DNA from 3 places in the Pseudomonas sp. TE36184 genome. Region 3 is predicted to be linked to each of the others. Evidence: predicted binding sites of a transcription regulator. Region 3 holds the regulator's gene; each other region holds the start of a gene.
The links. Region 3 encodes FliA, which starts transcription of late flagellar genes. Its sites were predicted from a motif close to CTAAAGTTTNNNNNNNNNNNGCCGNTAA; they were not measured.

Region 1 (10,357 bases), 2.1 Mb from region 3:
GCATCAGCACATCCGCCAGACCGGCGTGCCGACATCAGCACGCATTTGGTCAAGTCATCTATCGAGGCGTGATATGCCCCAAGCATGAATTTCGCTCGGCGCCTTTTTCACACCGCGAATCGGTTAACCAACTGATTCAGGTTGACCGCCAGTTTTGACATCTCACCGCTTGCACTGGCCGTCTGGCTGGCACCCGCAGCACTCTGAGTTGCCAGCTCGCGAATACTGACCAGATTACGATCAACCTCACGCGCAACATGCGACTGCTCTTCAGACGCCGTGGCGATCATGAGGTTACGCTCATTGATCTGAACAATGGCGGTGGCTATTTGATCCAGCGAGGTACTGGCCTCTTGGGCGACACCAAGTGATTCGGTCGCTAGGTCTCTGCTCGTATTCATCGCCTTCACGGCGAGATCAGAATCGTTCTGGATGGCAGCAATCATCTGCTCGATTTCTTGTGTCGACACCTGAGTGCGATGGGCCAACGCCCTTACTTCGTCAGCAACTACCGCAAACCCACGGCCTTGCTCGCCTGCGCGTGCTGCCTCGATAGCCGCGTTCAAAGCCAGCAGGTTGGTTTGTTCTGCAATGGCCCGAATCACCTCGACAACTTTAGTGATGCTCTGGGCACGATCTGACAACCCCTGAATCTGTTCACTCGTGTTCTCAACGTTCCCGTTCAGCTTTTGAATGGACTTCAATGTCTGAGCCACTCGCTCCAAACCTATTTCGGTATAGCCCTGGGTACGCTTTGACTCTTCGGAAGCCGACTCCGCGTTACGAGCGACCTCATCAACAGCTGCGCTCATTTCTGTGACCGCTGTGGCAGCCTGATTGACCTCGTCATTTTGGGCGACAAGACTCCGACTCGACTCCTCAGTGACCGCTGTCATCTCTTCTGACGCAGAGGCCAGTTGGGTGGACGAATCGGATATCTGCATAATTGTAGTTCGCAGGTTTGTCTGCATCTGCGCGAGGGCTTTCAACAGTCGTCCAGCTTCATCAGTCCCGCTGACCAATACCTCTTTGGAGAGGTCGCTGGCCGCGATGCGCTCCGCGACAGACAGGGCATCTTTAATCGGAGAGGTAATACTTTTCGTCAACAGCAATGCCAAACCAACTGTCAGGACGACAACGGCAGCAATAAGGCCGACAACCAACCACAACCCATTGTTATAAAGATCGGTTGCGTTTTGCCCAGCCTGCGCAGCGCCGTCGTTGTTAAAGTTGGTCAAGTCTTTGATCTGCATTTCCATCGTGTTCGTCAGAGGGCGGATGCCGGTCTTCACCAGGCTGACCGCCGCCGCTACGTCACCCTGCCTCATCAACGGTTCAAGACTATCCATTAGTTTGGAGTAGGCATCGGCGCTGTTTTTTACCGGTGTATAAAACGAACGCTCCTTATCACTCGCTATCAGAGGCTCATAATTCGCCACCGCATCGTTGAACGCCTTACGGTAGCTGGCGAAGCTATCAATCGTCTTTTGTATCGACTGAGGGTCAGCAAGGCCACGCTGTGTTTCGAGCCTCAAGCGAAGGGCTGTACTGTTCATCAGCTCCGTTTGTCGGATGCTAGCCATCCAATTGAGTTCGACGTCTTTTTCGGAGTCCCTCAGCTTGCCCATTTGCACGACTGCGAATGCGCCGAGCACAAAAACCAACGCAATAATCAACGCGAAAAACAGGGCAGCGCGTGGCGCTACGTTGAGATTTCTAAGGTGCATACAAGATTCCTGTTTTCCAACGGTTGTTGATATGTTCAACAGGCTATCGACTCAAAGCCGGAAACTTTAAGGATGTCGTCGAAAGGCGATGTGGTTGGCGAACGCCTGGCCGGTGGAGCTTGCCTTGCTTCAATCTGCGGGGGGAGCCAGCTCCCGAAGCCGTCATGCACAAGGACTTTCATGCGAGTTGCGCGGTAACCGAATGGGCATTACAGGTTGCGTAACGGTAACCCGTTATGCGGCAACAACCCGGCGATCTTGCTGGCGCGCTGGCTAGTACATCCTTGAGATAACCAGATGGATCATGCCCATTGAGCTTGGCCGACTGGCTCAGGCTCATCAGCGCAGCTGCGTGTTGGCTGCCGAGACCCAGCCAAGACCGTTGTCCGTTAGGTTTCACGCTGAAGTAGAGGCCGTTCCCGTCTTGCTCGCGATAGGTAGCGTGGTCAGGTTCCGGGCCGGCGAGCGTGGTGTTTGCTAAGGGGCGGCTTTCTGTATGCCTCCAGTTATAGGAGTCTCAAGGCATGCATTGCGGGAAGTTATCGGGTTGGAGAGAGATGGAAAGCCAGAAACAAGGAAGCCCGCACGGGGTGGGCTTCTTGGGGTGTTTCGTAGACTGTCTGAGACAGCCCGAGACTGCTATATGGTGCACCCGGCGGGATTCGAACCCACGACCCCTGCCTTCGGAGGGCAGTACTCTATCCAGCTGAGCTACGGATGCTTGTGCGGGCGACATCATACCCATGTCGACCTTGGGCGTCCATGCTGGTTTTTGGCTGCTGGCGGGTGGGAATTGTCTGTGTTGGGGCCTTGCGTCGGGCGCTGTGGCTCGGTGGTGGGGTGCGGGGCTTGAGGTCGTTGATCTGATAAATCCGGCAAATAAGCGGTTTTCGTTCTTTTTTTCGAACATCCTATTGCCCTGTACCCCCTTTGATCCTAGGATTCGTTTGAGATTTCAAACGCTCTGTCTCCCGTGCGCTCTCCACTTGCTTGCACGCAGGGGCTGATTTCCCTGACGGCAGCCCCCAAAGGCGCCTTTCAACAACTCTAATTCGCTCCGCGCGCGCGCGGTGCTGTTAAGGAAAGCCGACATGCAGCTTAAAGATGCCCAGTTGTTCCGCCAGCAAGCCTTTATCGATGGGGCTTGGGTCGATGCGGACAACGGTCAGACCATCAAGGTCAACAACCCCGCCACGGGCGAGATTCTCGGCACCGTGCCGAAGATGGGCGCCGCTGAAACCCGCCGCGCCATCGAAGCGGCGGACAAAGCGCTGCCGGCCTGGCGTGCGCTGACCGCCAAGGAGCGCGCCAACAAGCTGCGCCGCTGGTTCGAGCTGATCATCGAGAACCAGGAAGACCTGGCGCGCCTGATGACCCTGGAACAGGGCAAGCCGCTGGCCGAAGCCAAGGGCGAAATTGTCTACGCCGCCTCCTTTATCGAGTGGTTCGCCGAAGAAGCCAAGCGCATCTACGGTGATGTGATTCCCGGCCACCAGCCGGACAAGCGTCTGATCGTGATCAAGCAACCGATCGGCGTGACCGCTGCGATCACGCCGTGGAACTTCCCCGCCGCGATGATCACGCGTAAAGCCGGCCCGGCCCTGGCCGCCGGTTGCACCATGGTGCTCAAGCCTGCCTCGCAAACGCCGTTCTCGGCGTTCGCCCTGGCTGAACTGGCGCAGCGTGCCGGCATTCCGAAAGGCGTGTTCAGCGTGGTCTCCGGCAGCGCCGGCGATATCGGCAGCGAGCTGACCAGCAACCCGATCGTGCGTAAATTGTCCTTCACCGGCTCGACCGAAATCGGTCGCCAGTTGATGGCCGAATGCGCCAAGGACATCAAGAAAGTGTCCCTGGAGCTAGGCGGCAACGCGCCGTTCATCGTGTTTGACGACGCTGACCTGGATAAGGCCGTCGAAGGCGCGATCATCTCCAAGTACCGCAACAACGGCCAGACCTGCGTCTGCGCCAACCGTCTGTACGTTCAAGACGCGGTGTACGACGCGTTCGCGGAAAAACTCAAAGTGGCGGTGGCCAAGCTCAAGATCGGCAACGGTCTGGAAGACGGCACCACCACCGGCCCGCTGATCGACGGCAAAGCCGTGGCCAAGGTCCAGGAACACATTGCGGACGCGCTGGCCAAAGGCGCCACGCTGCTGGCGGGCGGCAAGGTCATGGAGGGTAACTTCTTCGAGCCGACCATCCTGACCAACGTGCCGAAAAATGCCGCTGTGGCGAAGGAAGAAACCTTCGGCCCACTGGCGCCGCTGTTCCGTTTCAAGGACGAAGCCGAAGTGATCGCGATGTCCAACGACACCGAGTTCGGCCTCGCGTCCTACTTCTATGCGCGTGACCTGAGCCGTGTGTTCCGTGTGGCCGAAGCCCTGGAATACGGCATGGTCGGCGTCAACACCGGGTTGATCTCCAACGAAGTGGCGCCGTTCGGCGGTATCAAGGCTTCGGGCCTGGGCCGTGAAGGTTCCAAGTACGGGATCGAGGATTACCTGGAAATCAAATACCTCTGCCTGGGCATCTAAGCCCGGCAAGGCATTGCTGCAAACGCAAAGGGCACGAGAGCGCTGACCCTTTGCGTGTTTTACACCGTTATTCGTAGTGGCCGGGAACGCTGTGTCAGTCGATCATCGCATGCTGCCGTAGTTGCCCCCCGCCACGTATTCCTTGAACAACGCCACCCGATGAGTGGCGAATGAGGACTTTATGAGCAAGACCAACGCTTCCCTGATGAAACGCCGCGAAGCCGCTGTACCACGCGGTGTTGGCCAGATTCACCCGATCTTCGCCGAGTCCGCGAAGAACGCCACCGTGACCGACGTTGAAGGTCGCGAGTTCATCGACTTCGCCGGCGGTATCGCCGTGCTGAACACCGGCCACGTACACCCGAAAATCATCGCGGCCGTGACCGAGCAACTGAACAAGCTGACCCACACCTGCTTCCAGGTACTGGCCTACGAGCCTTACGTGGAACTGTGCGAAAAAATCAACGCCAAGGTCCCAGGTGATTTCGCCAAGAAAACCCTGCTGGTCACCACCGGTTCCGAAGCAGTTGAGAACGCCGTGAAAATCGCCCGCGCTGCCACTGGCCGTGCTGGCATCATCGCGTTCACCGGCGCGTACCACGGTCGCACCATGATGACCCTGGGCCTCACCGGTAAAGTCGTGCCTTACTCGGCCGGCATGGGCCTGATGCCAGGCGGCATCTTCCGCGCGCTGTACCCGAACGAACTGCATGGCGTGAGCGTCGACGACTCCATCGCCAGCATCGAACGTATCTTCAAGAACGATGCCGAGCCGCGTGATATCGCTGCCATCATCATCGAGCCGGTGCAGGGCGAAGGCGGTTTCTACGTCGCGCCTAAACCTTTCATGAAGCGCCTGCGCGAACTGTGCGACAAGCACGGCATCCTGCTGATCGCCGACGAAGTGCAAACCGGTGCCGGCCGTACCGGTACGTTCTTCGCCATGGAACAGATGGGCGTGACTGCCGACCTGACCACCTTCGCCAAATCCATCGCCGGCGGTTTCCCGTTGGCCGGTGTGTGCGGCAAGGCCGAATACATGGACGCCATCGCGCCAGGCGGCCTCGGCGGCACCTACGCCGGTAGCCCGATCGCTTGCGCCGCGGCCCTGGCCGTGCTGGAAGTGTTCGAAGAAGAGCACCTGCTGGATCGCTGCAAAGCCGTCGGCGAGCGTCTGGTCTCCGGCCTCAAGGCCATCCAGGCCAAGTACCCGGTGATCGGCGACGTGCGTGCCCTGGGCGCGATGATCGCGATCGAGCTGTTCGAAGGTGGCGACACCCACAAGCCAAACGCTGCTGCCGTCGCCGCTGTAGTGGCCAAGGCGCGTGAGAAAGGCTTGATCCTGCTGTCCTGCGGCCCTTACGGCAACGTGTTGCGCATCCTGGTGCCGCTGACCGCGCCGGACGAGCAACTGGACAAAGGCTTGGCAATCATCGAAGAGTGCTTCTCCGAGCTGTAAGCCCGGGCTGAACCGATCGATAGAAAAAACCCGCTTCGGCGGGTTTTTTTTTACCTGATGCAGCACATTCAGTGGTTGTTCATTGTACGTAGGCCGCCGCATTGTCTAAGGTGCAGGCATTGCAGATGGAGCGTGCAGGATGAGTGCTGTGGATTTACCCGCTGTACCCCGGGTGTTGATTGCTGAGGCAGACCCTTGGTCGCGGGACCTGCTCAAGCAGGTGTTGTTGAATGTGCGTTGCGACGCACGGCTGGATATGTGTGGCGATGGCCGGCAAGCGGCTACGCTGCTGCGCGACAAAGCCTACGACCTGATCGTGGCGGATTGGGAACTGCCGGGCATCGATGGCCTGAGCCTGTTGCGCAATGTGCGTCAGCAGCGTCGCTCGCCCGCGTTGCCGTTCATCCTCTTGAGCAGTCGCAATGACAGCGCCAGCGTGCGTGAGGCCTTGCCCTTGGCGCCCACGGCGTATCTGACCAAACCGCTGAACATGGACGGCCTGACCCAGCGCCTGCAAGACCTGCTGCTCAACGAAGGCGAAAGCGTGTACTGCGAAGTGCCGCGACTGGCGCCGGGCATGACCTTGCCGGTGTTCCTCGAGCGCCGCCGCGACGCCTGCGATGGCGCGCCGCTGTGGGTCGATGTGAAGGCCGCCGTGCAAGACAGCCTCGGGCCGGAGGGCCTGGACCTCAAGTGCCTGGAAGACCGCGTGTGTATGGACCCGCAGATCACCGCCGTGCTGATCGCCGCCGCCAACAGCGCCGGCCATCACGGCACGCCGGTGCAGACCCTGTCGGCGGCGTTGCACAAGCTGCAGGCCGGGCAAAGCATGAACCTGATACTCGGCCTGGCGCTCAAGCACAACGTGGTATTGGGTGATCCAGGCCTGGTGGCGTATGCCGAGCGTCACTGGCAGTTGTCCCAGGACACCGCCGACTACGCCCGCCGCCTGGCGCGCATGCTGGAGCTGGACCACGAGCGCTGCTACAGCGCGGGCATCCTGCATCGGCTCGGCGACCTGGCGTTGTTGAGCTGCCTGGAAGACTGGCGCCAGGGTGGCGGGGCGCTGGATGACGAAGCGATTGGCGAGTCGCTGCACGCCTTGGGTGCCGCCTACGGTTCGGCGTTGCGCACGCGTTGGCGCTTGCCGCTGGAACTGCGTCAGTTGATCGCGGCGATCTACTCCCTGGAAGGCGGGGTGTATTCGCGGGAGGCGCTGGTGATGAACCTGGCGGCGCAGATGGCGCGGTTGACCGAGCATGAAGGGCTGGAAGCGCTGGCCAGGAGCAAGACCGCGCGCTTGCTGAAAATGGGGCTGTCGGAGCTGATGAGGTTGCGCAAGGCCTAAAGGGTTATGAAGTTCAGATGTGGGCGGGGCAGGTTCCCTCCCACATTTGCTCTGTGTTGATCCTCTAGCCAGCAACCACGCGGTTTTTGCCCAGGCGCTTGGCCTCGTACATGGCGCCATCCGCGCGGGCGAACAGGCTGTTCAGGGTCGAGTCTTGCTCGTTGAGGTTGGCCAGGCCCTGGCTGACCGTCACGGTGAACGCGTGGCCTTCATAGCTGAAGCTCAACGCCTGGATTTCCTTGCCAAGCCGCTCAGCGACTTGCAGCGCCATCTCCGGCGCGCAACCCGGCAGCACGGCGGCGAACTCTTCGCCGCCAATGCGCCCGAACAGGTCGCCACGGCGCAGTACGCCACGACCGCTCTCGGCAATGCGCCGCAACACCTGATCGCCCTCCAAGTGGCCGTAGGTGTCGTTGACGTCCTTGAAGTCATCGATGTCCAGCAGCAGGAATGCCAGCGGCGCAGCCTGGGCGCGGGCGCTGTCGAAGGCCTGGTTGGCGCATTCGAAAAAGTGTCGGCGGTTGCTGCTCTGGGTCAGCACGTCGGTGGTGGCCAGGCGGTGCAGCTCCAGCTCCAACTGTTTCTTGTCGGTGATGTCCTCGGCCATGCCGACCACGATCAACGGCTCGCCCGGTTCGGCCTGCTGGTTGATGTAGCACTTGTCGCTGAGCCAGCGAATCTGCCCGCCGGCCGTGATGATGCGGTACTCGCGGTCTTCCACGGCGCCTTGTTCGAGTACGCGGGCCAGGCTGTGTTCGGCGTAGTCGAGGTCTTCGGGGTGAATGCTGTTGCGCCATTCCCGGTGGTCGGCCAGCAGCATGCCGGCGGAACGGCCGAATACCCGCTCATACGCCGGGCTCACATACAGCACGCGTCGCGACGCCCAGTCGATGGCCCATAGCACCGCATTCACGCTGACCAGCAGGGAACTGAGTAATTGCTCACGCTCACTCAGCCGCTCGACCTCGCCCTGGGCGTGCATCAACGCCAGCAAGGTTGCTGCGGCTGCGGGGCGTGGGGGTTCAGCGGTGGGGGGATCGGGCAGGTGCGTTTTTTCTTGGACCATCGGCACAACTCTCTCTGGGCGCGCCGCAGGGTTCAGCAGCGGTCACAACAAGGGGCCACCATGATGGCGAAGTGTTGTTTGAGAGGGGCGAATTGCGTCTAAGTTCCGTCATTGGGGGCGATTGTGACGGATTTATGGGTGTCTGGAGAATGGCGTCAAAAAAGCGATCAAAGGGGAAGGCAAGCCTTCCCCCTCCGCGTGTTCACACCGTTGCAGGGCGCAACGAGTAGGTCTTCAATTGGTGGGCAAAATCGCGCAGGGACTGGATGCCGCTGGCCTCGGCCTCATGCACCCATTCCTTGATCGCGGCCAGCATATCGTGGCCGTTGGAGCTGGTCTTGAGCCAGATCTGCTGCAGGGCCAGACGCTTTTCGTAGATCACTTTCAGGGCTTGGCTGTGTTCCAGCATGCTCTGGATACGCAGGTGGTGGCGGTCATCCAGCAGGCTGGTTTCCCGCGACAGCAGGCGCTTGGCACGGTGGAACTGATGGCGCACCGAGTGATCGACCTTCTCCAGTTCCTGCTTGACCAGCGGGCCGATCACCAGCTTGCGGTACTGGGCCATGATCTGGAAACGGTTGTTGAGGATCGCCATGGCGGTGTCCATGTCCAGGTGGCCCTTGCCTTCGACACGGTGGGCGATCGGCGCGACGCGCTGCACCTTGGCCAGGCGCAGCAGGCTGAACAGCTTGATCCACGCCCAGCCGAGGTCGAACTCCCATTTCTTCACCGACAGTTTGGCGGAGTTGGGGTAGGTGTGGTGGTTGTTGTGCAGCTCTTCGCCGCCCACGATGATGCCCCACGGCACCAGGTTGGTCGCCGCGTCCCGGCATTCGAAGTTGCGATAGCCCACGGCGTGGCCGAGGCCGTTGATCACACCGGCGGCCCAGAATGGAATCCACATCATCTGGATCGCCCAGATGGTGATGCCGATGGTGCCGAACAGCAGAAGGTCGATCACACCCATGATTGCCACACCCAAGAGCGGGTAGGGCGTGTAGAGTTTGCGTTCGATCCAGTCGTCCGGGCAGTTCTTGCCGTAGATGCGCAGGGTCTCGGGGTTCTCCGCTTCGGCGCGATAGAGCTCGGCACCTTTGCGCAATACGGTAGACAGGCCTTTAATGACGGGACTGTGCGGGTCGTCGACGGTTTCGCATTTGGCGTGATGCTTACGGTGGATGGCGGTCCACTCGCGGGTGTTCTGCGCCGTGGTCAGCCACAGCCAGAAGCGGAAGAAGTGTTTCAGGCCGGCATTGAGCTCCAGGGAGCGATGGGCTGAATAGCGGTGCAGATAGACGGTGACCCCAATAATGGTCACGTGGGTCATCAACAGGGTGACTGCCACCAGTTGCCAGGCTGACAGGTCAAGAAAACCGTTGTACCACATAGGCTGTATGGCCCTCAGAAAAAGAAAAAAACAGCTCACGCATTATCACTAAGCTCACAGAGAAAACCAGCCGACCTTTCAGATAGGAGTGACGGGATGTTTCTTATTCTATAATCCGTAACCTTTGTAGGGCGAATCTAGCTTTTTAGTAAGGATTACTGGCCATATGTTGTTCTCATACCGAGGTGCCCGGCGCGCGGGGTTGGTATATCTGCTGGTTTCGCTGCTGTGGGTTGTGCTTACTCACCGGGTATTGATCAAGTTCCTCGATGACCCGGTTGAGTTAGATCAGTGGCTGCAGCTGCGCGGCTATGTGTGGGTGGCCCTCAGCGCCCTGGTGATTTACCTGATTTGCGCGCGCTTTGCGCGCGTCAACGAATTGCAGCAACCGCTCAAAGAGAGTCGTGAGCGCCTGCGCCAGGCCGCTGCCGTGTTCGATTGCACCCGTGAAGGGGTGCTGGTCACCGATGCCAAGGGGCAGATCGTCCATGTGAACCGGGCCTTTATGGCGATCACCGGCTATCGGCGCGAAGATGTCATGGGCGAGCAACCCAGCTTGTTCAAGTCAGGCCGCCATTCGTCGAGTTTTTACCAGCAGATGTTCCTGGCCCTGGAACAAACCGGCGAGTGGAGCGGGGAAATCTGGAACCGGCGCAAAAGCGGCGAAATTTATCCACAGTGGCAAACCATCCGGGTGATTCACGACGACCTCGGCCATGTCAGCCATTACGTCGCGGTGTTTTCCGATATCAGCGCCATCAAGGATTCCGAGCACGAACTGGCGCACCTCGCGCACCACGACCCGCTGACCGACCTGCCCAACCGCCTGCTGTTCA
Region 2 (10,357 bases), 350 kb from region 3:
AGGTTCGACAAGTTGAGTTGCAGGTCGACCAAGCCACCCTTGACGATCTTGCCGTTGTCATCCGCCGCGTAGCCTTGCAGGCGCGAAGTACCGGTGTTGTTGGTGATGTAGCCGTCTTTGTCTGCACGGAAAGCACCGCTACGGGTGTATTCCAGCGAACCGTCGCTGCCCTTCTGTACGAAGAAGCCACCGCCCTGGATCGCCATATCCAGGATGCCGCCACTGTTGTTGACGTCGCCCTGGGTGAATTGCTGGGACACGGCCGCCAGGTTCACACCGTTACCGATGCTGTTCTGGCCGGTGCCCAGCTTGGACGCCGCGTAGATGTCCGCGAATTCCGCACGGGACGATTTGAAGCCAGTGGTCGCGACGTTGGCGATGTTGTTGCCGGTCACGTCCAGTTGTTTGTTGGCCGCATAGAGGCCGCTCAGGCCGATGTTAAAAGACATGTTTCTCTCCCTCTGCCGTATCTAGCCGGCTCTATGTACCGATAGTCTGAATTTGCGACAGCTTGACGCTGCCCATGCCGCCTGCAAGGTTGAGCAGCATTTCGCCGCCGGTCTTGCTCAGGGTCACGCTGGTGACCGTCGCCGGCAGCGAAGTGGCCAGAGCCACTGCGTCGCCCGCGTCATTCTTGGTGGTGGCCGTAAAGGTGTAAGTCCCTGCCGGGGCGACCTCACCGTCAGCGTTCTTGCCATCCCAGATGAAGTCGGAACTGCCCGCGCTCTGTGCGCCCATATCGAGGGTACGCACCACGACACCGTCTTTGTCGGTAATCTTGACCGAGACGTTGCCCGTTGCCGCCGTCACTGCGACCGAGCCGGTCATGCTCTTGCTGGTGTCCACCAGCGCCTTGTCGGTCTGGGTAATGATCGAGCGACCGACCAGCGACGAAGCCTGCAATGCTTGCGACGAGCTGAAGTTGCTGGAGATGCTGTTTACCGAGTCGTTCAGGGTGTTGATGCCTTCCAGGCTACTGAACTGCGCCAACTGAGCCACGAACGCACCGTTGTCCTGAGGCGACAGCGGGTTCTGGTTCTTCAGTTGGGTCACCAACAGCTGCAGGAACGCATCCTTGCCCAGCGACTGGTTGCCCGTTGCCGTCTTGGTGGCGGTGCTGAGGCTGCTGTTGTCCGTCGCAGTCTTGACCTTGCTGTTGAACAGGTCCTGGACTGCCGTGTTGTTCGTCGTATCAACAATGGCCATTGTTTGGCGCCCCTTATCACTGACCCAGGGTCAGGACCTTCTGCATCATGGTTTTGGCGGTGTTCATCATTTCCGCGTTGGTCTGGAACGAGCGACTGGCAGAGATCATGTCAGCCATTTCCTCGACCACGTTGACGTTCGGGTAGTACACGTAGCCTTTTTCGTTCGCCGCAGGGTGATTAGGCTCATAGCGCGCTTCCAGATTGCTCTGGTCTTCAACCACGCCGAGTACCTGCACGCCTTGCCCGGCAGCGTCCTGATTCTGGAACAGCGAATCGCCGCCGCTGCTCTGGCCGCCCTGAAACATGGTGGCGAACACCGGGTGACGGGCGCGGTAGGTCTGGTCGATGCTCGAAGACACCGTCTCGGCGTTGGCGATGTTACTGGCGACGGTGTTCAGGCGCGTGGTCTGCGCGCTCATGCCACTACCGGCAATATTGAAAACACTGGCTAAGGACATGGCTTACTCTCCACGCAGGGCTGACATCAGCCCTTTGAATTTGCTGTTGAGCAGGGTGAAGCTGGCCTGGAAGTTCACCGAGTTCTCGGCGTAGGCCGATTGCTCCAACTGCGCGTCGACGGTGTTCTGGTCGATCGACGGCTGCATCGGCGTGCGATACAGCAGCGATTCGTCGCCACTGCTCAGGCCTTGCGCTTCGATATGACGGCTGTTGGTCATGTTCAAGGCGAAGGTGCCGTTCTTGGTCTTGTCCTGCTGTGCGGCGAGCACGGCGGAGAAGTCCAGGTCCCGAGCCTTGTAGTTCGGGGTGTCGGCGTTGGCAATGTTGTTGGCCAGGACTTCGGCACGCTGGGCGCGAAAGCCGAGGGCTTGTTCGTGGATACCGAGCGCTTTATCGAAGCTGATGCTCATGGCGGAAACCTTTAGGCTGACCTGCTGTTCGTTAACAGGGTTATAGCAAGGTGCATGCCAATCTGGCTAAAGCCCATATATCAAGGGGTTACGCAGAGATTGCCGGCGGCAATGCCAGAAAAGCGGCAAGCGGCTTCCGCGTGGCGCCAGTAAAGCGGCAATCGGGAGTTGCCGCTTTTACCTTGCCGCAAAACAAATGTGGGAGGGGGCTTGCCCCCGATAGCGGTGGTTCAGTCATAGATACTGAGACTGACACACCGCTATCGGGGGCAAGCCCCCTCCCACACTTTGACTGCGTGCGACTTACTTGGCCTGGTAAATGATCCCAGGACTGCACTGCACCATCTGGAAATGATCCGGCAGGCCGTTCAGCGCCTCGGATGCACCGAGGAACAGATACCCCCCGCGCTTGAGCGTGCCGTGGATGCGCAGCAGGATGTCTTTCTTCACTTCGGCCGAGAAGTAGATCAGCACGTTACGGCAGAACACCATGTCGAACTTGCCCAGGCTGGCGTAGCTGTCGAGCAGGTTGAACGAGCGAAACTCCACCCGGTTCTTGATCGGCGCCTTGACCGCCCAACGCCCCGCCCCTTTCGGGTCGAAGTAACGCTGCAGGCGTTCCGGGGACAAACCGCGGCCCAGGGCCAGGCTGTCGTACTCGCCGGTCTTGCAGTTGGTGAGCATGGTGCCCGACAGATCGGTGGCGACAATTTGCGCGCCGGCCTTCAACTGGCCCATGTTCGTCCGTTCGAACTCGTCGATCGCCATCGAAATCGAGTACGGTTCCTGCCCCGAGGAACAGGCTGCCGACCAGATCCGCAAACGCTGACCCGGGCTGGCCTTGATCGCCTCGGGCAGCACTTTGCTCTTGAGTACCTCAAAGGGGTAGGTGTCGCGAAACCATAGGGTTTCGTTGGTGGTCATGGCATCGACCACCATTTCCTTGAGCCCGCTGCGCGGCTGGCTCTGAATCCGCTGGACCAACTCACCGAGGGACTTGATGCCCTGCTGTTCCATCAGTTTGTTGAGACGGCTGGATACCAGATACTGCTTGTTTTCACCGAGCAATATGCCACAGGCTTTTTCCAGGAAAACCCGGAACTGTTCGAAATCCAAATTACCCGTAGACAATGATACCGCCTCTTAAATCGTGTGACCGCCAGGGAAATTCCCCTAGCCGTGATCTGCTGCCTTGATCCGGTCGACTACCCGGGATGCCAGGTCATCAGGGCGAAACTTAGCCAGGAAGTCGTCAGCACCGACCTTCTTGACCATCGCCTGATTGAATACGCCCGACAACGAAGTATGCAGGATGATATGCAATTTTTGCATGCGTGGATCGTTGCGTATTTCAGCCGTGAGGGTATAGCCGTCCATTTCCGGCATCTCGATGTCGGAAATCATCATCAAGAATTCTTCTTCCGGCTTCTTGCCTTCGTCCACCAGTTTGCGCAGGTAATCCAGCGCCTGGCGGCCATCGTTGAGCGCCACCACCTCAACGCCGATGGTTTGCAGGCAACGGGTCACCTGTTTACGCGCCACCGAGGAGTCGTCCACCGTCAGCACCCGCAGCGAAACCGCCTTGTGCGCCGTTTCGGCATCGACGACGCCAACCGAAATCGCTTCGGAAGTCGGTGCGACTTCGGCGAGGATTTTCTCCACGTCGATGATTTCGACCAACTGGTTGTCTACTCGCGTCACCGCCGTGAGGTAGTGATCGCGACCGGTGCCCTTGGGCGGCGGATGGATCTCTTCCCAGTTCATGTTGACGATACGTTCCACCGAGCGCACCAGGAAACCCTGGGTCTTGGTGTTGTATTCGGTAATGATCACAAACGGGTTTTCGCGGTCTTGCAGGCCGGCCGAACTCGTGGCCAATGCCAGGTCGAGAATCGGGATGGTCGCGCCACGGATGTTGGCTACGCCACACACCACCGGGCTCGACTTGGGCATGATCGTCAGCTTGGGACACTGCAGCACTTCCCGCACTTTGAACACGTTGATGCCATAGAGCTGCTTGCCGTCCAGGCGAAAAAGCAACAACTCCAGGCGATTCTGCCCTACCAGCTGTGTACGCTGGTTTACTGAATCCATTACACCTGCCATGCCCAGACTCCTACGCTAAAACCTTTGGGGGTACGACGCGCACCCAACACTAAACGGCACGAGCTTTGCTTTTTATTGGCTATGGATATGAAAACGACAGTTTCCCGACGCACTCGCCACTCACGGTATCGCAGATTGCTCTGCGCCTGGATGGCGTTGTTTGCCGTGGGCGCAGGCATCACTGCCCGCGCCGCCGACGTCACCTTGCCTGATCTACTTATCGGCGTCACCCAAGGCTTTCTTGAATTCACTGTAGAAGATTATCTGGCAACCACCCAGACGCCAGGACGCTATGAAATCCAGGTCAACCAATTGGATCCGCGCCTGCGCATGCCGATGTGCGACAAGGAATTGACAGCCAGCCTGGAAAGCCCGGCCCAGCCCATTGGTCGCGTGACGGTCAAGGTGCGCTGTGAAGGGACCTCGCCCTGGACCGTGTTCGTGCCCGCCCAGGTCAAACTGTTCCGCGATGTCGTCGTGGTGTCGCGGCCGCTCAAACGCAGCGGAATCATCGGCTATGAGGATGTCATCTTGCGCGAGCGGGACATCAGCCTGATCAACCAGGGTTACCTGACGTCAGTGGACCAGGCTGTCGGGCAACGATTGACCCGACCAATGGTCGCCGACCAGGTCATCACCCTGGTCCATCTTGAACAGGCAGAAGTCATTCGCAAGGGCGACCAGGTCATCATTTCCGCCAGCAGCGGCGGGCTGAATGTGAAGATGCCGGGCGAAGCGCTGTCCAACGGCGGCATGAGCGAACAGATCCGGGTCAAGAACCTCAATTCCAACCGCGTCATCAAGGCACGGGTCACCGCGCCGGGCCAAGTCGAGGTGGCTTTATAGATCACTGGAATAGGACGCCAGCTTTTCCTACACTGTACGCCTGACGTTCGTGCATGCAGGTTTATTGTCAATCGCGCCTAAAGTTTGTCCGGGTATGGCCGAAACCATGGCAAGCGTCCAAATACCCAGAGGTTTTTTATCATGGTCATCGATTTCAGCCGTTTGAATAACGCCCCGGCTTTGCCAGGCACTACGCGCACCAGCGGCACCAAGGACAGCGTAGACGCCAAGGCCCAGCCTCTGCCCGCCAAAGCGGAACAGGCCGGCGCCAGCCAAAGCGGGGAATCCGTACACCTGAGCAATGAGGCTCAACAGTTGCAGAAGGTCACTGACTCGCTGCGCGATCAACCCGTCGTCAATCAAGCCCGTGTGGCCGAATTGAAACAGGCAATCGCCGATGGCAGCTATAAAGTCGACAGCAACCGTGTAGCCAGCAAGCTGCTTAACTTCGAAGCCGAGCGCTAGGCAAAGGCCTGCGCCAGGCTTTTGGACGCTTAAAACCCAAGGCCAGCCATGCACCACGACGAAAATCTGCTTCAACTGATCATTGATGATCTGGCGCCGACGCAACAATTGCTCGAGCTGCTCAAAGAAGAATCCCTGGCCCTGTATGGCCGGGATATGCCGCTGCTGGAAGAAATCCTGGCGCGCAAGCAGTCGCTGATTGTCCTGCTGGAACAGCACGGCAAGAAGCGTAGCCAGATTCTCGTCAGCCTCGGCCTACCGGCAGATCAAGACGGCCTCGCACAGTTGGCCAGTCATTCCTCGGTCGGCGATCGGTTGCTGGCCCAAAGCAAAGAACTCAATCAATTACTCACCCAGTGTCAGGAAGCCAACCTGCTCAACGGTCAGTCGATCCAGCTTCAGCAAGCCACGACCGCCAATCAGTTGCGCATACTCCATGGCGGCGAACCTCCGGCCCTGTATAACGCCCAAGGCTCTACCTCGCGCATGGTCAAGCCAAGCACCCGCAGCCAAGCCTGACGTCGGTTTAACGTGCGCCCTATCCAAGGCGTGCGACATACTGGCAAAATGATGGTTCTTGCGTGTAGTCGTATATTGTCTGGAGATGGAAGAACCGTGTTCAACGCCCTTAATGCGGAAGAAGCTCCGCAGCCACCCAAGGTGTTCACCACGCCTCTGGAAATCGCTGGCACCTTGCGCATGCTGCAAGAAAGCCATGACCCGCTGATCATCACCTTCCATGAACGCAGCCAGCGCTTTCAAAGCTACCTGGTCGACGTCGACCGGGACAGCAAGACCCTGGCCCTGGACGAAATGATCCCCCGCGACGGCGAACGCTACCTTGAGAATGGCGAACCCTTCCGCATCGAAGGCTTTCACGACGGCGTGCGCGTTGCCTGGGAAAGCAACGGCACCCTGAGCATCAGCGAAAAAGGCGGCCACCGTATCTACAGCGGCAACATGCCGGACGAAGTGGTCTACCATCAGCGCCGCAATGCGTTCCGCGCCGCGCTGAAACTCGCGCAATTGGTGAATATCGAGTTGGGCGGCGAGAAACTCAAGGCGCCGGTCAGCGGCAAGCTGCTGGATATCTCCGCCACCGGCTGCAAATTGCGCTTTGAAGGCGATATTTCCGAGCGCCTGCAGTTGGGCCAGGTCTACGACCGTTTTATCGCCGCACTGCCCTTTGGCAGCATGACCACCTCGGTCGAACTGCGTTACCTGCACTTCGAAGAGAAGATCAATACCACCTTCGCCGGCGTGCGCTTCCACAACATGAGCGGCCTGGTGCAGCGCCAGGTCGAGCGTTTTGTGTACCAGTTGCAACGCGAAGCACGACGCTTCGACAAAGACGACGATTTTTAAGCATTCAGATCGCGATAAAAAACGGGCAGCCCCTTTGGGGATCTGCCCGTTTTTGCATTCAGGGGCGCGCCCTGCTCAGGCCGTGGGGATGCTCATCCGGGCCCGGTGGTTCCGGCGGCCCTTCGAAGAGCGGCTCATCCGCCGGTGATTCCGCGTCGGTTTCAGGCTCGGGCTCGACAACCGCCGTCTGCATCTGCTCCTGCACCATCTGCTCATCGACCCGCGGATCGAGGGCCGCCACCAGCGGCGAGCTGGACATGCTGTCAGGCATTGCCACGTGCTGCAGCGGTGCATCGTCGACCTGATGCAGGTTGGTCACCGCTTTAGGCCGGATACGCCACACCAGGATCAGCGCGCACAGGCTGAAAAACGCGTACAGCATCTGGCTGCCAAACAGCTTCATCACCACACCGGCCAGCAACGGCCCGATACTGGCGCCCACGCCATAGGTCACCAGCAGCATGGCCGTCAGCGATACCCGACGATCGCCTTCGACGTGGTCGTTGGAAAACGCCACGGCCAGCGGGTACAGGCAGAACTGCACCAGCGAACACAGGAACCCGGCCACGAACAGCACTTCCAGCGGCACCTTGCTCAGGATCGCCAACGGCAATGCCGCCACCGCCAGGCACAGGGCGAAGCAGCGAATCAACAGTGCGCGATCGTAACGGTCCGACAGCCAGCCCAACGGCCACTGCACCACCAACCCGGCAAAAATGCAGCTACCCATGAAGAGACCGACCTGCTCGGTACTCAGCCCCTGCTGGGACGCATAGAGCGGCGCCAAACCGTAGAACGAACCAACGATCAACCCCGCCCCCAGCACCGTGCTCAACGACTGCGGCACGCGCTGGATAAAGAAGCGTGGCTCCATCGGCGCCGGACGCAGGGGCGCCGGGTGAATGCGTCGGGTCATCGCCACCGGCACCAGGCACAGGGCAAAGCACAGCGCGACCAGCATCAGCAACTCGGGGCCGAGCTGGGGATGCATCACCAGGATCAACTGCCCCAGCACCAGGCCAAGGTAGGACGCAATCATATAGCCGCTGAACACTACGCCACGCTGCTTGGCATCCGCCTGCTCGTTAAGCCAGCTTTCGATGACCATGTACTGGCACATCATCCCCAGGCCCACGATGACCCGCAGGACGATCCAGGCCGGCAGCCAGTCGATCAGGCCATGGCCCAACACCGCCGCGCCGACGATCCCGGCACAGGTGGCATACGCGCGGATATGCCCGACCCGGGCGATCAGGCGGTGGCCGATCTTGCCGCCCAGTACCAGGCCGGAATAGTTGGCTGCCATCAGCGCACCGACCCACAGGCTGTCGACGTTGTCGGCCGCCAGGCGCAAGGCCAGGTACGTACTGAGCAGGCCGGAGCCGATCAGCATCATCAAGGAGGCGAAATAAAGGGCTCGAAAAGATTTCCAGATCTGGCGCATCGGCGTTCCGAGCGGCTCCTTGCAGTGAGGGTCAGGGCTACCGGCATGATAGTCCCGGGGGTCGGGTCCGGACAGGCACCAGGCGCTGTTTCCGGGGAATATTTTGTGTGAAAACGATGGACTACAGCTCAGACGCTACCGGGTGACACACAAGGTACAAGGTTGCGCGAAATACTCGCCGCACCACCTGTGAACCTCGATCACGCGCAAGGTTCGACCGAGTGTTGAAAAGACCGAGCACGCCCCAAAAGCCCCCCGCCGCGCCTGCACATGATTACCCGCACGCCGGCGTCGCCGATGCGTATCGCCGCTAATTGTTACTGTTTTATCAACATTGTTTTCCAGTCTTATGGATTTATCCAAAAAACCAGCGCTATAGACTGGTCTACGCGTTAATCCACCGCGATTAACCAGCGAATCAGTCGGAGTAAAGCATGTAACCCGAACAAGGCCGACAGAGCCTTCGGAACGATTCACTCGCGACTGAGCACGTGGACAGTCGTCAAGCGGGCGTAATACAGCCGCCAACGTTTTCGTTATCCCTCCTGCCGAAACTCAATCAGCCTCTATTAAGCATCCCGTTCGTTATCGAACGGCGCTTTCAACGTGGAGGGCTGGGGCGAAAGAGTGTCGGCATCCAGACCATGAATACGGGGATGGCCAATTATTACGCTGATTTCCAAAGCTCGCTTGCCGTCGGCAAGCCAGCCTATCGGGATCATGGAAGAACCGCACCCGGCCAACTAAAGGCCGAACTCAATATTCGGCCAAGTTGTTGGTAAATAGCGCAAACCGTTACGTATTTCCCCAACTGAGCATATACAAATATGACAGACGATCATCGATCTCACTCTGGAAGATCCTCAATGAGCACTATTGCAAGGGGACTGTTTTCCCTGCTTGTTTTTGCCGTGGCACTGGCGTTGATTTATGGCGGATTCAAGCTGGTAGCACTCGACGGGTCGAGTTATTACTTGCTGGCTGGCCTCGCCTATCTGTTGTTGGCGGCACTGTTTGTCTTGCGTAAACCTATCAGCATCGCCCTCTCCGTCGTCATATTCCTCGCCACCTGTGTGTGGGCGTTCTACGAAGTGGGTCAGTTCAGCTACTGGCAACTGCTGCCGCGCCTGGTGGTGCCGGCGATCATCCTGACCCTCAGCTTGTGGGTCGGTGCCGCATTCCCGGAAACAGCCTTGAGCACCCGGCGCACGGCGAATCGATTCGGCTTCGCCGTATTCCTGGCCTTGATCGCCACCTTCATTGCGGCGTTCTACCCGCACGGCGGGATCTCGAACCCTGTGGCCGCGACTGACTCCACCAAGACCACGAGCCCCGCCAGCGCACCTGAAAACTGGGAGTTCTTCGGGCGCAATGCGTCAGGGACGCGGTTTGCGCCTTACACGCAGATCACGCCGGGAAACGTCAAGGACCTGCAAGTAGCCTGGACCTACCGAACCGGACGTAGGACCACCGGCGCCGGCGCTGGCGTTGATGAAAACACCCCGCTGCAGATCGGCAACGTGCTGTATTCGTGCACCCCGGAAAACCTGATCACCGCGCTGGATGGCGATACGGGCAAGGCGATCTGGACGTTCGACCCTCACGCCAAAAGCGAAGAGCATGTGACGTGCCGTGGCGTGGGCTATTACGACATCGATAAAGACGACAGCCTGAGCGCGGCGGTCAAGGCCTCGTATACCGATCAGCAGCAATGTCGCCAGCGTATTCTGGTGTCGTCGGTGGATGCCCGCCTGTTTGCACTTGACGCGCACACCGGCGCCTTGTGCCAGAGTTTTGGTGACAACGGTTATGTCGATCTCAAGAAAGGCATGGGCCCGACCGAGAACAGCAAGCGCTACCACCCGACCTCCCTGCCTGTGGTCATGGGCCACCTCACGGTGGTGGGCGGTTGGGTACGCGATATTGTGGCAGGCGAACCTTCCGGCGCCGTGCGCGCCTTCGACGTGCTGAGCGGTGCGCTGGTGTGGGCATGGGACGTCGGCGCGCCCGAAGGCACCGACCCGACCGCGGCCGATCACCCGTTCACGCTGGAA
Region 3 (10,357 bases):
CGCGCATTGTCTCGGCCCAGGCCGAACTGAGCATGCGCGGTGACAGCGATGCGACCACCAATCGCCAGTTGTTCGCCGGCCTGCCGCTGACCGCCGCCGAGCCGCTGGTCGAGCCGACGTTCATCGAACCGCCGCGTCCTGCCGCGCCTGCCGCGCCTGCCCCGGCCGCCGCAGTCGACCAGCGTGTGTTCGACTCGATGCGCTTTGAGCTCAACGGCCTGCGCGAGCTGCTGGAAGTGCAGCTCGGTTCGCTGGCCTGGACCCAACTGCAAGGCAGCAAGCCGCAACAGGCCAACCTGTGGCGTCGCCTGCAACGCATCGGCCTGTCCGGCCCGTTGTCCCGCGACCTGCTGGCGCTGACCAGCGAAATCGAAGAACCTCGCCAGGCCTGGCGCATGTTGCTGGCCCACCTGGCGCGGATGATCGTCACCCCGGAACTCGAACCCCTGGAAGAGGGCGGCGTGATCGCCATGGTCGGCCCTGCCGGCATGGGCAAGACCACCACGCTGGCCAAGCTGGCGGCGCGCTACGTGCTCAAGTACGGCGCTCAGAACATCGCGCTGGTAAGCATGGACAGCTACCGCATCGGTGCCCAGGAGCAACTCAAGACCCTGGGCCGCATCCTCAATGTGTCGGTGACCCACGTCGACCCGGGCCAGTCCCTGGCCAACGCCCTCGATCCGTTGCTGCGCAAACGTGTGGTGCTGATCGATACCGCCGGCCTGCAAGCCAGCGATCCGGCGTTGCGCATGCAGCTGGAGAGCCTGGCCGGGCGTGGCATCAAGGCAAAAAATTACCTGGTGCTTGCAACCACCAGCCAAAAACAAGTTCTTACCGCTGCGTACCATAGCTACAAGCGCTGCGGCCTGGCCGGATGCATCCTCACCAAGCTCGACGAAACCGCGAGCCTGGGCGAGGTGCTGAGCCTGGCTATCAGTCATGAACTTCCGGTCGCCTACCTGACCGACGGGCCGCGGATTCCGGATGATTTGCATCTGCCGCGCCGTCATCAGTTGGTCAGCCGTGCCGTCAGCGTGCAAATGCAAGAAGAGCCTAGCGAGGAAGCGATGGCCGATATGTTCGCTGACCTTTACCACAACCCGGCAAAGCGGGTGGGTTGAGGCAGCATGAACACCATGAAATGTATCTACATCGATGGTCTGCAAGCGATTCACGCGGCCAAGCCATGTAGCCTGCGTCTAAGCAAGACAAGGTAAAGAATTAAAATGGGCAGCATGCATCCCGTACAGGTGATCGCGGTGACCGGCGGCAAAGGTGGCGTCGGGAAAACTAACGTGTCAGTGAATTTGTCCCTGGCCCTGGCAGAGCTTGGCCGTCGTGTCATGCTGCTGGATGCTGACCTTGGGTTGGCGAACGTTGACGTTTTGCTGGGGCTCACGCCCAAACACACCCTCGCCGATGTGATCGAGGGTCGCTGCGAGCTGCGCGATGTGCTGCTGCAGGGCCCTGGAGGCATCCGCATCGTGCCGGCCGCCTCGGGCACCCAGAGCATGGTCCACTTGAGCCCTGCGCAGCATGCCGGCCTGATCCAGGCGTTCAGCGATATCGGCGACAACCTCGACGTGCTGGTGATCGACACCGCCGCCGGGATTGGCGAGTCCGTGGTCAGCTTCGTGCGCGCCGCGCAAGAAGTCCTGCTGGTGGTCTGCGATGAACCCACCTCGATCACCGACGCCTACGCCCTGATCAAACTGCTCAACCGCGACTACGGCATGAACCGCTTCCGCGTGCTGGCCAACATGGCCCAGAGCCCGCAGGAAGGACGCAACCTGTTCGCCAAGTTGACCAAGGTCACTGATCGCTTTCTCGATGTCGCCTTACAATACGTCGGCGCAGTTCCCTATGACGAGTGTGTACGCAAGGCCGTGCAAAAGCAGCGTGCGGTCTACGAAGCGTTCCCTCGTTCGAAATGCGCGTTGGCGTTCAAGGCTATTGCTCAGAAGGTCGATACCTGGCCGTTGCCCGCCAACCCTCGGGGGCATCTGGAGTTTTTCGTCGAGCGATTGGTGCATCAGACGAGCGCAGGACCGGTGCTATGACAGCCAGCGGCTATAACCTTTACAAAAATTCGGCACGTGACCGCCAGGGCGAATTGATCGAGCGCTATGCGCCGCTGGTCAAGCGCATTGCCTATCACTTGCTGGCACGCCTGCCCGCCAGTGTCCAGGTCGAAGACTTGATCCAGGCCGGCATGATCGGCCTGCTCGAAGTATCGACCAAATACGACGCGAGCAAGGGTGCGAGTTTCGAGACGTATGCGGGTATCCGTATCCGTGGTGCGATGCTCGATGAAGTGCGTAAAGGGGATTGGGCGCCGCGTTCGGTACACCGCAATACGCGCATGGTCAGTGACGCAATTCGTGCAATTGAAGCAAAAACCGGTCGCGACGCTAAAGATCACGAAGTTGCGGCCGAACTCCAATTGAGTCTCGACGATTATTACGGGATTTTGAACGATACCTTGGGCAGCCGCCTGTTCAGTTTCGACGACCTGTTGCAGGACGGCGAACACGAAGGGCTGCACGAGGACGGCGCGAGTGCTCATCTCGAACCGTCGCGCGACCTGGAAGATGAACGCTTTCAGGGGGCGCTGGCGGACGCGATTGCCAATCTGCCGGAGCGTGAGCGACTGGTGTTGGCGCTGTACTACGACGAAGAGCTGAACCTCAAGGAAATCGGTGAGGTCCTGGGGGTCAGCGAATCGCGTGTCAGCCAGCTGCACAGCCAGTGCGCAGCCCGCTTGCGGGGACGCCTGGGAGAGTGGCGCGCGCGCTGACAGGCAGTGTGGGGACACTGCAGACACTACCGCGAGGCCCTTGGTTTTCGCGGGTGAGTTTCGTGGTGCCCTGGGCAGTCCTTTTTGTGTAACGCCTGTTGATTGAAATGGCGCGTCCAGGTGCTGGACGCGTTTTAAGACTGCTTGGAGGTCGAATTGGACAAGAACATGAAAATCCTCATCGTTGATGACTTCTCAACGATGCGGCGGATCATAAAAAACCTGTTGCGTGACCTGGGGTTCACCAACACGGTCGAGGCGGATGACGGCCTTACGGCGATTCCGATCCTCAACAGCGGGAGCATCGACTTTCTGGTAACCGACTGGAACATGCCCGGCATGACCGGTATCGACTTGCTGCGCCATGTGCGCGCCGATGAAAAACTGCGCAGCCTTCCCGTGTTGATGGTGACCGCCGAAGCCAAGCGTGAGCAGATCATCGAAGCCGCCCAGGCCGGGGTCAACGGCTACGTGGTCAAGCCATTCACTGCATTGGCCTTGAAAGAGAAGATCGAAAAAATCTTCGAACGCATCCACGGCTAATGCCATCGCGGGGGAGCTATGGAGCATAAAGAAACGTCACAGGGGGACTTTGAGTCGACCCTGAAAAAGCATGCTCACCAACTGGTCGAGAGCCTTGAAAAAGGCCAGTTCGGCGACGCGGTGCAGTTAATCCATGAGCTTAACCAGACCCGTGACCGCGGCCTGTATCAGGAAGTGGGCAAGCTCACGCGCGAGCTGCACAGTGCGATCGTCAATTTTCAGATTGACCCGCACATGCCCCAGGCTGAAGAAATTTCGCAAATCACCGATGCCACTGAGCGCCTGTCCTATGTGGTCAGGCTGACTGAAGCGGCGGCCAACCGCACCATGGACCTGGTGGAAAACGCCACGCCCCTGGTCAACGGCATGGCCAACGAAGCCCAGGCCCTCAGCGTTGACTGGGGCCGCTTCATGCGTCGGGAAGTGGGGGCTGAGGAGTTTCGTGAGTTGGCCCGTCGGGTCGAGGGTTTCCTGTCGCGCAGCGAACAGGACAACCACACGGTGTCCAGCAACCTCAATGACATTCTGCTCGCCCAGGATTACCAGGACCTCACCGGTCAGGTGATCAAGCGCGTGACCCAATTGGTCACCGAAGTGGAAAGCAACTTGCTCAAATTGGTGCTTATGGCAGGCCAAGTTGATCGTTTCGCCGGCATCGAACATGACCGCGAAGCGATCCTCTCGGAAAAAGATCCACAAAAACATCTCGCCAAGGGTGAAGGTCCGCAGATTCATGCCGATAAACGTGAAGACGTTATGTCAGGTCAGGATGACGTAGATGACCTGTTATCCAGTTTAGGCTTCTAAGGAGCACACCCATGAGCTTCGGCGCCGATGAAGAAATCCTTCAGGATTTCCTTGTAGAGGCCGGCGAAATTTTAGAGCAACTGTCCGAACAACTGGTCGAGCTGGAAAGCCGACCGGATGATGCGAACCTGCTCAATGCAATTTTTCGCGGTTTTCACACTGTAAAAGGGGGCGCCGGCTTCCTCCAGCTCCATGAGCTGGTGGAGTGCTGCCACATCGCCGAGAACGTGTTCGACATCCTGCGCAAGGGTGAGCGTCACGTTGATTCGGAGCTGATGGACGTGATTCTCGAAGCGCTGGATGCGGTCAACGGCATGTTCAGCGAAGTTCGCGAACGTGCCCCGATCACCGCAGCCACCCCGGAACTGCTGGCCGCCCTGGCGCGTCTGGCGGAGCCTGCCGACACCGCGGCCGCGCCGGTGGTGGAAGCGGCTCCGGAGCCTGTCGTCGAAGCCGAAGCGGATGTCACCGACAGCGAGTTCGAGCAACTGCTCGACTCCCTCAATGCGGTCAAGGCCGAAGCCGAAGCGCCGCAAGCGGTCGCTGCAGTGGCCGCGCCCGCCGCGCCGACCGGCGAAGACATTACCGACGCAGAATTCGAATCCCTGCTCGATCAGTTGCACGGCAAGGGCCAGTTCGCTGCCGACGCCGTTGCACCTGCGGCTGAGGCGCAAGCACCTGCGAGTGCCTCGCAAGTTCCGGCAGCCGCCGCCGCCGCCGGCACCGACATTACCGACGACGAATTCGAAGCGTTGCTCGACCAGTTGCATGGCAAGGGCTCCTTTGCTGCCGATGCCTTGCCGGAAGTCGCCGCAACGGCTGCCGCACCGGCTGCTGCCGCTGCCGCACCTGCCGGCGACGGGCTGATTTCCGATCACGAATTCGAAGCCCTGCTCGACGAATTGCACGGCAAGGGCAAGTTCGCTGAAGTGGCCGCTGGCGCTGCGGCGACGGCAGCCCCGGTGGCGGCCAAACCGGCACCGGCCAAAGCCGCGGCCCCTGCTGCCGCCAAGCCGGCCCCGGCCCCGGCTGCCGCCGCTCCTGCCGCTGCCGCGCGTGCCCCGGCTGCCGCCGCTCCTGCCGCTGCCGCGCGTGCCCCGGCCGCCGCCGCGGCCGACAAGCCTGCCAGCGAAGCCGAAACCACGGTGCGTGTGGATACCGCGCGCCTGGACGACATCATGAACATGGTCGGCGAACTGGTGCTGGTGCGTAACCGCCTGGTGCGCCTGGGCCTGAACAGTGGCGACGAAGCCATGCAGAAGGCCGTGTCGAACCTCGACGTGGTCACTGCCGACCTGCAGACCGCGGTGATGAAGACGCGGATGCAGCCGATCAAGAAAGTCTTCGGTCGCTTCCCGCGCCTGGTTCGTGACCTGGCTCGCCAGCTCAAGAAAGAAATCAACCTGGAACTGGTGGGTGAAGAAACCGACCTCGACAAAAACCTTGTCGAGGCCCTGGCCGACCCGCTGGTCCACTTGGTGCGCAACGCCGTCGACCACGGCGTGGAAACCCCGGAAGAACGCGAAGCCGCGGGCAAGTCCCGTAACGGCAAGGTGATTCTGGCGGCGGAACAAGAGGGCGACCATATCCTGCTGTCGATCACCGATGACGGCAAAGGCATGGACCCGGCGATCCTGCGCGGTATCGCCGTCAAGCGTGGCGTGATGGACAAGGATGCCGCCGACCGCTTGACCGATACCGAGTGCTACAACCTGATTTTCGCGCCGGGCTTCTCGACCAAGACCGAGATTTCCGACGTGTCGGGCCGTGGCGTGGGCATGGACGTGGTGAAAACCAAGATCAGCCAGCTCAACGGTTCGATCAATATCTACTCGACCAAGGGCCTGGGCTCGAAGATCGTCATCAAGGTGCCGTTGACCCTGGCGATCATGCCGACCCTGATGGTGATGCTGGGCAACCAGGCCTTCGCTTTCCCGCTGGTCAACGTCAACGAGATCTTCCACCTCGACCTGTCGCGCACCAACGTGGTGGACGGCCAGGAAGTGGTGATCGTGCGCGACAAAGCGTTGCCACTGTCTTCTACCTCAAGCGCTGGCTGGTCGCCTCGGCCGCCCATGAAGAGCAGCGCGAAGGCCATGTGGTGATTCTCTCCGTGGGCACCCAGCGCATCGGCTTTGTCGTCGATCAACTGGTCGGCCAGGAAGAAGTGGTCATCAAGCCTTTGGGCAAAATGCTGCAGGGAACCCCGGGCATGTCGGGTGCGACCATCACCGGTGACGGTCGTATCGCGTTGATTCTCGATGTTCCGAGCATGCTCAAGCGTTACGCCGCACGGCGTATTTGATTCTGGTGGGGCAGGGCGGTATTGCCTGCCCCGCCTAACGGAGTGTTTATGGTAGTCAAGGTCCTGGTGGTGGACGATTCGGGTTTCTTCCGCCGCCGCGTCTCGGAAATTCTTTCCGCCGATCCAACGATCCAGGTGGTCGGCACGGCCACCAACGGTAAAGAGGCGATTGATCAAGCCATTGCGTTGAAGCCGGACGTGATCACCATGGACTACGAGATGCCGATGATGGATGGCATCACCGCAGTCCGACACATCATGCAGCGCTGTCCGACCCCGGTATTGATGTTCTCCTCGCTGACCCACGAAGGCGCCCGGGTCACCCTGGATGCGCTGGACGCCGGTGCGGTGGACTTCCTGCCGAAGAATTTCGAAGACATCTCGCGCAACCCCGAGAAGGTCAAGCAGATGCTGTGCGAGAAGGTCCACAGCATTTCGCGCAGCAACCGTCGCAGCCTGTTCAGCGCCCCGGCGCCTGCGCCGGTCGCGGCTCCGGCGGCACCCACCAGCACGGCGTTCGGTCGCCCGGCGCCGGCAGCGGTTGCCCGGCCTGCCGCGGCACCCGTGCGGGCACCTGCGCCAAACGCCCATTCGCCGGCGCCGAAACGCAAGGCCTACAAGCTGGTTGCCATTGGTACTTCGACCGGCGGCCCGGTTGCCCTGCAACGGGTCTTGACCCAACTGCCGGCCAACTTCCCGGCGCCGATCGTGCTGATCCAGCACATGCCCGCCGCGTTCACCAAGGCCTTCGCCGAGCGCCTGGACAAGCTGTGCCGCATCAGCGTCAAGGAAGCCGAGGATGGCGACATCCTGCGTCCTGGCCTGGCGCTGCTGGCGCCTGGGGGCAAGCAGATGATGGTCGATGGCCGTGGCGCGATCAAAATCCTGCCGGGCGATGAGCGCCTCAACTACAAACCCTGCGTGGATATCACCTTCGGTTCGGCAGCCAAGTCCTACGGCGACAAAGTTCTGGCGGTGGTGCTCACCGGCATGGGCGCCGACGGTCGCGAAGGCGCGCGCCTGCTCAAGCAGGGCGGCAGTGCGATCTGGGCCCAGGACGAAGCCAGTTGCGTGATTTATGGCATGCCGATGGCCATCGTCAAGGCTGAGCTGGCCGACGCGATCTACAGCCTGGACGATATCGGCAGGCATTTGGTGGAGGCCTGCCTCTGATGGATGTACTGAGTCTGATCGGTATCACCATGGCGTTTGTCGCGATCATCGGCGGCAACTACCTCGAAGGCGGGCACCTCGGCGCCCTGGCCAACGGCCCGGCGGCGCTGATCGTGATCGGTGGCACCGTCGGCGCGGCATTGCTGCAGTCGCCCTTGAGTTCGTTCAAGCGTGCCATGCAGATCCTGATCTGGATTATTTTCCCGCCGCGCGTCGACCTGGCCGGCGGCATCGACCGCGTGGTCAACTGGAGCCTCACCGCACGCAAGGAAGGCCTGCTGGGCCTGGAAGGCGTGGCCGATGCCGAGCCCGACAGCTACGCGCGCAAAGGCCTGCAATTGCTGGTGGACGGCGCCGAGCCGGAGGCGATTCGCAGCATCCTGGAAGTGGATTTCTACACCCAGGAAAGCCGCGATATCAACGCCGCCAAAGTCTTTGAAAGCATGGGCGGCTACGCGCCGACCATCGGCATCATCGGTGCGGTGATGGGCCTGATCCACGTGATGGGCAACCTCGCCGATCCGTCGCAACTGGGCAGCGGCATTGCCGTGGCGTTTGTCGCCACCATCTACGGTGTGGCGAGTGCCAACCTGGTGCTGTTGCCGGTGGCCAGCAAGCTCAAGTCGATTGCCCTGCGCCAGTCGCGTTACCGTGAAATGTTGCTCGAAGGCATCCTGTCGATTGCCGAGGGCGAGAACCCGCGCTCCATCGAATTGAAGCTCCAGGGCTTCATGGATTGATGTACATGAAACGTGTAGGAGCGAGCTTGCTCGCGAAAATCGTCAACGATGACGCGGGCATTTTGGACGAACGCGTTGCTCTCGGATTTTTCGCGAGCAAGCTCGCTCCTGCAGGTGATTCGTTTTGCGGAGGTAATCGTCTGTGAGCCGTCGCCGTCGCGAGCCTGAAGAACACGTCAACCATGAACGCTGGCTGGTGTCCTACGCGGACTTCATCACCTTGCTGTTCGCGTTTTTCGTGGTGATGTATTCCATCTCGTCGATCAACGAAGGCAAGTACAAAGTCATTTCCCAAGCGCTGATCGGCGTGTTCAACGACGCCGATCGTTCGCTCAAGCCGATCCCGATCGGCGAAGAGCGGCCCAAGACCGTGACCCCGGCCAAGCCGCTGGTCAACGACAGCGATGAGACCTCCGCCGGCATGGGCGGCACCGGCGACCCGCTGAAAAGCATCGCCGACGATATCAGCGCCGCGTTCGGCGACTTGATCAGCTCCAACCAGATGACCGTGCGCGGCAATGAGTTGTGGGTGGAGATCGAGCTCAATTCGAGCCTGCTGTTCGCCAGCGCCGATGCCATGCCCAGCGACCAGGCGTTCACCATCATCGACAAGGTGGCGGCGATCCTCAAGCCGTTTGAAAACCCGATCCACGTGGAAGGCTTCACCGACAATATCCCCATCAGTACCGCGCAGTACCCGACCAACTGGGAGCTGTCGTCGGCCCGGGCGGCCAGCATCGTGCGGATGCTCGCGATGCAGGGCGTGAACCCCGGTCGCCTGGCGTCGGTCGGCTACGGCGAGTTCCAGCCGGTGGCCAATAACGCCACGGCGGAAGGCCGCGCCCGCAACCGCCGGGTGGTGCTGGTGGTCTCGCGCAACCTGGATGTGCGCCGCAGCCTGACCGGCACCGGCACGGCAAATGCAACCCCGGACGCGGCATTGAAGCGGGCTGGCACACAAACTGCACCGGCCCTTGCAAAGCCGCCGGTACGGCAAAGCTCCGTCAATTCTCCGTCACCGGCTCAATAACCTATGCACTGTCTCGGTCGCGCCTGTGCCCGCCGGGAGGAATCAACCGAATGAGAGTCTGGGCAGTTGCCAATCAAAAAGGTGGAGTCGGCAAGACCACCACCTCCATCGCCTTAGCCGGCTTGCTGGCCGAGGCGGGCAAGCGCGTGGTCGTGGTCGACCTGGACCCCCACGGCTCGATGACCAGCTATTTCGGCTACGACCCGGACGCGCTGGAGCACAGCTGCTACGACCTGTTCCTGCACAAGGGCAGCGTGCCGAGCGATCTGCCCGGGCAACTGCTGCTGCCCACCAGCAATGAAAGCATTTCCCTGCTGCCGTCGAGCACCGCCCTGGCCACCCTTGAGCGCCAGTCGCCTGGGCAGAGCGGCCTGGGCCTGGTGATCGCCAAGACCCTGGCGCAACTGTGGCAGGACTTCGACTACGCGATCATCGACAGCCCGCCGTTGCTCGGCGTGCTGATGGTCAACGCCTTGGCGGCCAGCCAGCAGTTGGTGATCCCGGTGCAGACCGAGCACCTCGCGGTCAAGGGCCTGGAACGCATGGTCAGCACCCTGGCGATGATCAACCGCTCACGCAAACAGGCGCTGCCGTTCAGCATCGTGCCGACGTTGTTCGACCGCCGCACCCAGGCGTCCCTCGGCACCTTGCGCGTACTGCGCGATGCCTACCCGGACACCATCTGGCAGGGCTATATCCCGGTGGACACGCGCCTGCGCGACGCCAGCCGCGCCGGCCTGACCCCTTCGCAGTTCGACGGTAAAAGTCGCGGCGTGCTGGCGTACCGCGCGCTGCTCAAGCACCTGCTGTCGCAACAGCTTGTGGCGCAGGTGGCGTGATGAACCGTCCTGTCGAACTCAAGGTCAAGACGCGGCCGCAACTGGCACTGGAATCCTACCTGGATGCCTTGCTGCAGGACGCGACCGAGGAAGAACTGCCGGAACCGCTGCTGGTCCTCGAAC

Region 1: the regulator FliA is predicted to act here: its motif matches at 1,771-1,798, upstream of ACVWZP_RS19655 (methyl-accepting chemotaxis protein).
Region 2: the regulator FliA is predicted to act here: its motif matches at 5,107-5,134, upstream of flgM (flagellar biosynthesis anti-sigma factor FlgM).

The regions. Positions count from the first base shown of each region.
Region 1 covers NZ_JBSSCU010000001.1:4,363,430-4,373,786, reverse strand. The annotation lists gene ACVWZP_RS19655 (methyl-accepting chemotaxis protein) at 108-1,727, opposite strand; partial or broken gene ACVWZP_RS19650 (transposase domain-containing protein) at 1,937-2,115, opposite strand; tRNA gene ACVWZP_RS19645 (tRNA-Arg) at 2,372-2,448, opposite strand; gene gabD (NADP-dependent succinate-semialdehyde dehydrogenase) at 2,819-4,261, shown strand; gene gabT (4-aminobutyrate--2-oxoglutarate transaminase) at 4,443-5,720, shown strand; gene ACVWZP_RS19630 (HDOD domain-containing protein) at 5,860-7,068, shown strand; gene ACVWZP_RS19625 (sensor domain-containing diguanylate cyclase) at 7,133-8,134, opposite strand; gene desA (delta-9 fatty acid desaturase DesA) at 8,337-9,521, opposite strand; gene dibA (phosphodiesterase DibA) at 9,688-10,357, shown strand, end outside.
Region 2 covers NZ_JBSSCU010000001.1:6,124,441-6,134,797, reverse strand. The annotation lists gene flgE (flagellar hook protein FlgE) at 1-449, opposite strand, end outside; gene flgD (flagellar hook assembly protein FlgD) at 481-1,206, opposite strand; gene flgC (flagellar basal body rod protein FlgC) at 1,223-1,666, opposite strand; gene flgB (flagellar basal body rod protein FlgB) at 1,670-2,077, opposite strand; gene cheR (protein-glutamate O-methyltransferase CheR) at 2,381-3,208, opposite strand; gene ACVWZP_RS27825 (chemotaxis protein CheV) at 3,251-4,183, opposite strand; gene flgA (flagellar basal body P-ring formation chaperone FlgA) at 4,265-5,029, shown strand; gene flgM (flagellar biosynthesis anti-sigma factor FlgM) at 5,171-5,494, shown strand; gene ACVWZP_RS27810 (flagella synthesis protein FlgN) at 5,543-6,013, shown strand; gene ACVWZP_RS27805 (flagellar brake protein) at 6,110-6,859, shown strand; gene ACVWZP_RS27800 (MFS transporter) at 6,918-8,303, opposite strand; gene ACVWZP_RS27795 (membrane-bound PQQ-dependent dehydrogenase, glucose/quinate/shikimate family) at 9,170-10,357, shown strand, end outside.
Region 3 covers NZ_JBSSCU010000001.1:6,477,232-6,487,588, forward strand. The annotation lists gene flhF (flagellar biosynthesis protein FlhF) at 1-1,121, shown strand, start outside; gene fleN (flagellar synthesis regulator FleN) at 1,227-2,060, shown strand; gene fliA (RNA polymerase sigma factor FliA) at 2,057-2,797, shown strand; gene ACVWZP_RS29470 (chemotaxis response regulator CheY) at 2,966-3,340, shown strand; gene ACVWZP_RS29475 (protein phosphatase CheZ) at 3,359-4,147, shown strand; partial or broken gene ACVWZP_RS29480 (chemotaxis protein CheA) at 4,159-6,452, shown strand; gene ACVWZP_RS29485 (protein-glutamate methylesterase/protein-glutamine glutaminase) at 6,501-7,625, shown strand; gene ACVWZP_RS29490 (flagellar motor protein) at 7,625-8,365, shown strand; gene ACVWZP_RS29495 (hypothetical protein) at 8,371-8,511, shown strand; gene motD (flagellar motor protein MotD) at 8,508-9,395, shown strand; gene ACVWZP_RS29505 (ParA family protein) at 9,446-10,234, shown strand; gene ACVWZP_RS29510 (CheW domain-containing protein) at 10,234-10,357, shown strand, end outside.